2 regions of the Litchfieldia luteola genome follow, and region 1 is predicted to be linked to the other one. Evidence: predicted binding sites of a transcription regulator. Region 1 holds the regulator's gene; the other holds the start of a gene.

Region 1 (3,580 bases):
CTAGTGCTAATACTTTTTGTGCTCGCTCAGTAAATCTTCCAAACATCATCGATCATCAACCTCCAAGCTCATTTGTATTTTCTTCTTCAAGCTTTAATCGTTCTCGAATTAATGTGGCTCTTCTTATATCTCTTTCATTTGCTCTTAATGCACCACCTGAATATAACTGTAAAAAACCAGGTTGTGTTAATATCATTAATTCATTCAAGATTGTTCTGGAAATGTTCTTGAGAATTCCTAAATCAATTCCTAATCGAACATCAGACAAGCATTTTGCTGCTTCTTTCGACTCAATAATACGGCTATTAGCCAGAACACCATAGGAGCGATATACTCTGTCTTCTAATTGTATGTTTGAAGTCTTAACTAATGCTTCTCTGGCAGATCGTTCTTGTGAAATCAACTGACTAACAACGCTATTTAGATCCTCAACAATGTCCTCTTCCGTTTTTCCAAGTGTCATTTGATTCGATATTTGAAATAAATTTCCTAATGCTTCACTACCTTCACCATATATCCCTCTCACAACCAAACCAAGTTGATTAATAGCAGGAATAATTCGCTTCATTTGGTCTGTTAGAATTAAAGCAGGAAGATGCATCATGACTGAAGCACGCATTCCCGTTCCAACATTTGTAGGGCAGGTTGTCAAATAGCCTTTTTGCTCATCAAATGCATAATCTACATGTTGCTCTATCCAATCATCCAGTTCACTAGCTACCTTTAGTGCTTCATTTAATTGAAATCCGGGGTACAGACATTGTATTCGAATATGGTCTTCTTCATTAATCATAATACTAATTTCTTCATTCTCAGATAAAAGGCAGGCACCAAATGTAGCATCTTTTGCTAAGTGTGGACTAATTAAATGCTTTTCCACTAGTACTCTTTTCTCTAGTGGCTGAAGTTCATCCATTTTTAATAACTCAAACTCACCAATTTCTTGAAAAGACTCCTTTTCAAACCTTTCTTCAAATAGCTTTACAATTGACTGAGCTTCTTCGTTGGTAGATAGAGTTGGGAAAAGCATATCTTCAAAATTTCTAGCTAATCGTATTCGACTACTCAATACAATATCTGAGTCAGGGCCCTCCTGATTCATCCAAGAGCTAATAGCTTGATTGATAAAACGTTGTAGTGACATAGATTAACTTTCCCCCTCTCTATGTTCACTTACCTTTTTTTCTAAGGCACGAATTTGATCTCGAAGTAGTGCTGCTTGTTCAAATTCCTCATTAACAATTTGTTCTTGAAGACTTTGTTTTAACTCTTCAATCTCTTTACGGATATGAATTTTTCCTCCAGCCCGCTTCGGAATCTTGCCAATATGTGCTGTATTTCCACTATGCAATCTTTTTAAGATTGGTGTTAGATGCTTATTAAACGCTTTGTAACACTCGGAGCAACCGAATCTCCCTACCTTAGCAAACTGTTGAAATGTCATGTTACAACGGGGACACTGAGTAATTTCATTATTTATAAATGGTTTCGTTTCACTAATGGAAGGTTCAATATTTAATAAACCTGCCAACAAATTATTGATTGAAAAACCATTTCCCGAAAACATAAACATCTCACTTTTCTCCTGGGCACAATGTTCACAAATGTGAACCTCTGTCTTTTCACCATTCACTATCTTTGTAAAATGCAAGGTCGCAGGTCTCTTATTACATTCCTGACAAATCACTCTTCCTCACCTCTCCAAGACCTAAACTATAGAAAATCAAATCACGCTTATTTATGTTTTTTAAAACTATCAACTATATGTGAAACAACTTATTAATATTGAATGATTACTTGTACATTAAGGAAGTCAACATAGCCTTTATCATTCTTGCCCGTAACTCATCTCTATATGGAAGTTCAATAAATAAGACAGATCGATCAATGACACTAAGCATGATTTTTGCTTCTCTCCCAGAGAGAACACCCTCTTCGACCAAACGGGCAATCACATCTTCAGCACTTGCTTGTGAAATACGCCTATCTATTAAATTTATTAATTGTTTCAGAAGATGTGCATCATCATGAGATTGTACTTTCATGATTCGAATATATCCGCCACCACCACGTTTACTTTCCACAATATAACCACGCTCTAATGTGAATCTAGTATTTATTACATAATTAATCTGTGATGGCACACATTCAAATCGATGAGCGATTTCGCTTCGCTTTATCTCAACAATATCCCGATCACTTCTATCAAGAACTTGTTTTAAATACTGCTCGATAATATCGGAAATATTTTTCACCTATCTTCCACCTCGCTTGACTTTGACTATATTTGACTTTAATTTTATAGGTAATCATAAAAATTATCAAGTTGTAGCACTTACAAGTGTTAGCCTTGCCAAGTTTTTATAGAGTCTAAACCCACTTTTTTTAAAAGATTTTTTCAATCCTCTCCATTCTTGATAATTCTTCAAATACTTTTATTTTTTCTTCTGGATTTTTTATATCAGCTTCAATCGTATAACGAATCGTTCGATTGTTCTTTCCTTTACCATACCTTAAAGATACATTCATTATTTTTACCTTATGTGAGTCAAATACATTTAAAATTGTCGACAGCGAGATGTCATCCTTATTAACTACTATATGAAAAAATTGTGCCTTTGACCTATTTAATACGACAGATTCGAATTTATTTAAGAAAATTAAACTAAGTAAAACTACCGCTGTCGTTAATATAGCTGGAGCAAACATTCCAACCCCTACAATTAATCCTAACCCTGCTACTACCCAAATAGAGGCTGCAGTCGTTAATCCTCGAATCGTAGCACCTTTTACGAGAATTGTCCCGGCTCCTAAGAAACCAATGCCACTGATGACATATGATGGTATACGGGCAGGATCAAACCGAATGTTATCATGATCATTTAGATAAGGACCAAACCCATACAAAGACAATAACATCATCAAGCAAGAACCTACTCCAACAAGTAAGTGTGTTCGAAATCCTGCAGGATGCCGTTTAATCTCACGTTCAAGTCCTACTAGTCCACTTAAAATTGCCGCTAAAAATATGCGAATACTCATCGTATAAAACTCATCATTAAAAATCATCGACAAATCCATACATATCCCTCCAATACTACATTCCCTTCTTATTTGTAGGTGAAACGGAAAAGTGAGTTTCTATTATGTATACGAGTTAATTAAATATGGTATTACAAGAAATTATTTTAGTAGGATAATGTGAGGAGGCGGAGTGGAGGGTTAGTATAAGAAGATTCGAAGTCTTTTTTGAATAACCAATGATTCGGACTCGCTTGCCTATGTACTTGTTCAACCTGTCTGAATAAGCCTTGGATTCCGACTTGTTTGCCTATGTGCTTGCTCAACCTGTCGGAATAAACCTTGGATTCCGACTTGTTTGCCTATGCGCTTGATCAACCTGTCGGAATAAGCCTTGGATTCCGACTTGTTTGCCTATGCGCTTGCTCAACCTGTCGGAATAAACCTTGGATTCCGACTTGTTTTACAACCTCTCAGTAAGTCCTTTTCAAAAAAAACACAAAAAAAGAACCAGCACAGGGCTGGTTCTTTCGCTTCGCTTGGCAACGTCCTACTCTCA
Region 2 (3,580 bases), on a different contig from region 1:
CTCCCTCTTAGCCTTTTCAAGCTCTTCTCTCAAGAGTTGCACTTGACCGATTCCTTCTTTTTCAAACAACCATTGAGCTTTCATCGAATTGGCTTTTTCTTTTAGGTTTGAAAGCTCTTTCAGTAACACATCAAGCCTTGTTTTACTGCCCTGGTCTGTTTCTTTTCTAAGTGCAGCCTCTTCTATTTCTAGTTGCATAACTCGCCTTGTCACTTCATCCAATTCAGAAGGCATTGAATCTATTTCCGTACGGATCATTGCACAGGCTTCATCAATTAAATCGATTGCTTTATCTGGAAGAAACCTTTCAGTTATATACCGGTCAGACAATGTAGCAGCAGCAACAATTGCACGGTCATGGATATTCACACCATGATGAATTTCAAAACGCTCCTTTAACCCTCTTAAAATTGAAATAGTGTCTTCAATCGTTGATTCATTTACAAGCACTTGTTGAAAACGACGCTCTAAAGCAGGGTCCTTTTCAATATATTTCCTATGTTCATCTAACGTTGTTGCACCGATACAATGTAATTCACCACGAGCTAACATTGGCTTTAACATATTTCCTGCATCCATTGCCCCTTCTGTCTTCCCAGCTCCAACAATGGTATGTAGCTCATCAATAAACAATAGGATACGTCCATCACTTTTTTTAATTTCATTTAGTACTGCTTTCAATCTTTCTTCAAATTCACCGCGAAATTTTGCACCAGCAATTAACGATCCGATATCTAATGCAAAGATCGTTTTATCCTTTAAACCCTCAGGTACATCTCTTCGAACAATTCGTTGCGCAAGACCTTCCACAATAGCTGTCTTACCAACACCAGGCTCTCCTATTAAAACTGGGTTATTCTTTGTCTTTCTAGATAAAATTCGAATCACTCTACGTATCTCTTCATCTCTACCAATGACTGGATCCAGCTTACCAGACCTAACTTCTGCTACAAGATCCCTTCCATATTTCGTTAACACTTCATAGGTTGCTTCTGGATTTTGACTAGTCACTCGCTGATTCCCCCTAATCTCAGCAATAATTTTTTGAACATCATCTCGTCTGACTGAAAATTGCTGTAGTATTTTTTCCATTTCTGATGAATTTTTTCCCTTTGTTAGGGCGAGCATAATATGTTCTACAGATAAATACTCATCTTGTAATTGTTTCGCTTCCTCTTCAGCCTGGATAAAAAGCTGCTGAAGTCTCCCAGTAATATACAGCTTTCCTGCCTCTATCCCAGTACCCGAGACTTGTGGCTTTTTTTGAAGTAACTCTTCTATCTTTTGTTCAAGTTGAATTGTATTGATGTTTAGCTTTTGAAGAATACGAACTATGAGGCTATCTGACTGTCGAAGTAAGGTAAGGAATAAATGAACAATGTCAACCTCCTGATGCTGATTACGAATTGCAAGCGTTTGGGCTTCCATCACTGCTTCCTGAAGTTTTTGTGTCATTTTATTAAGATCCATTTATAAGCCTCCCTTTAATTTGAAGTTTTATGTAGCGTTTGACCATTATTGACCTTTAATTTTATTATATCCTAAAAATCCCATAAGTAAAGCCATCCTGCTTAGAGGATGACTTTTTTTGTATCTTATGGTTTTCTTTTATATGTCCATTTTCTTTTATCATTAGAGTTTTCCGGAAACGGATCGCCCGCCTTAAGCTTTATACTTTTAGGATTAACAACTCCGTCTCCTTCTTCTCCAATTTCAACATAAATCCCGTTGTTTGGAGCTTTATGTCCAGCTCTAAACTCATGACTTTGTCCCATCACAATTCCTCCTTCCATTATCATGGTACAGAACTATTATCTCCTGATGTATTTCATTTCATGTTTTATTTAGGTCCTTTTCTCATTTTTATTGCATGTCTTGCTTATAGGACAAATATAAATAGACAGAAAAGCAATACTTTACATCGTTACTGGACATGTAGTTAAATGGAAAGAGTATGAAAACGTAATTGGAGGATATAGTTGTGGAATCAATTGATAAGTTATATTTACTCTTAAAATACTTGTTTCTTGGCGTTTTTCAAGGGGTTACTGAACCAATACCAGTTTCCTCAAGCGGTCACCTTTTACTTGCACAGCACTTTTTGGACATATCTATTGAAGGAATGAGTTTTGAGTTACTGGTTAATGCAGCATCTCTTATAGCAGTTTTGCTTATTTATCGTGAGGACTTAATTCGATTAACCGTAAATGGACTTCGTTACATATCCACCCGAGATGTAGAAGCAAAATCTGATTTCCGATTTATTGTCTATTTAGTTATCGCAACTATACCAGCTGGTGTAATTGGTGTATTATTCGATGATCAAATTGCCAGCTTCTTTAAAGAAGGAATTCTACTAATTGGGATTACGCTTTTAATTACAGGGGTAGCACTCTGGTTCATTCGTAATTTACGTGGAAGAAAAAATGATGCAGAGTTAACGTTAAGAGATGCAATTATTATCGGGTGTGCTCAAGCCATTGCATTAATACCTGGAATCAGTCGTTCCGGAGCAACCATTGTTGCAGCAATGGGCTTAGGTATGAAGCAAGAAACAGCTCTACGCTTTTCTTTTTTACTATTTATTCCTGTTAGCTTCGGTGGAATGTTATTAAGCTTTTCGGATATTTTAAACGACCCTAACTTGAATACTTTGCTGTTACCATACACTGTAGCATTTATTGGCTCTTTAGTGGCTTCTTATTTCTCGTTAAAGTGGTTTATGGGAATTATGGCAAGAGGAAACTTAGCTTACTTCGCTATTTATTGCTTTATTGTTGGCGGTGGGATTGTTTTATTTAACGTATTTTAGGAAAGAAGTGGTGAATGGTTATTTCACCACTTTTTTGTTTTTAGATAACAAGTAAAACGACGGTTAAAAAGAAAGCTGAGTTTACAATTTCGAGGACACCAACCTTCATCATCGTAATTGCTTTACCGTAAAAGTATATTGCTCGAACGAGGCTAGGTAGGTAAGCAATGGTTAAGAGGTAATATCCGCTTCCAATGAATAGCAGGACCACTCCAAAATGAAATCCCCATGAAATCCAGCGATACTTCGGATTGCCTTTTTCCCGGATCATTGTTTTTACAAAGAAGGTACTTCCTGCAAAAAACAACATCGAAAGTCCCCAGACACTAAGAGCCAAGAGGTCAATCGTTCCTGTCCCACCAAAGTAACTTGCTACACCACCAATCCCAAACGAGCAAATGGCAGATAGGTCATTTAGAAGAGCTCTTTCATTATTTTGTTTAGCATAATAGGCATTTACGATAAAAAATGGAACCATGACAAGCCCAAAGTACACAAAACGCAAGTCATATAGTAGGACTATAATCAGAGAAACAATAACTGGGACAAAGTAAGTAGCGGTCCACTTCATGTGCAGCTTACGTTGTTTGTTCCTTTTTTTAAAACACAGTAATAATGGATAGGTCGCTAAATATAAGAATAACCAACCTATAAATAGTGGAATATGAATCCAGGACACTTGTCCTAATCCCATCCCAAGAAAAAATGGTACTAGCAACATTGCCCAAGCACCATGTTGTTTTGGTAGTAAAGGTTTCACCGTACGTC

The links. The regulator CtsR, encoded in region 1, represses protease genes until heat stress. The targets are predictions, from matches to a motif close to ATGGTCAATAAAGGTCAAACA.
Region 2: a site for CtsR is predicted at 1,506-1,526, ahead of clpB (ATP-dependent chaperone ClpB). Genes of this name have one in related genera too.

The regions. Positions count from the first base shown of each region.
Region 1 is NZ_JAGGKM010000011.1:78-3,657, reverse strand. Features, by position in the region: gene clpC (ATP-dependent protease ATP-binding subunit ClpC) at 1-49, opposite strand, end outside; gene J2Z26_RS20765 (protein-arginine kinase McsB) at 56-1,144, opposite strand; gene J2Z26_RS20760 (protein-arginine kinase activator protein McsA) at 1,148-1,687, opposite strand; gene J2Z26_RS20755 (CtsR family transcriptional regulator) at 1,794-2,255, opposite strand; gene J2Z26_RS20750 (MgtC/SapB family protein) at 2,386-3,081, opposite strand.
Region 2 is NZ_JAGGKM010000001.1:455,355-458,934, reverse strand. Features, by position in the region: gene clpB (ATP-dependent chaperone ClpB) at 1-1,470, opposite strand, end outside; gene J2Z26_RS02350 (YjzC family protein) at 1,596-1,775, opposite strand; gene J2Z26_RS02345 (undecaprenyl-diphosphate phosphatase) at 1,991-2,812, shown strand; gene J2Z26_RS02340 (YwiC-like family protein) at 2,853-3,572, opposite strand.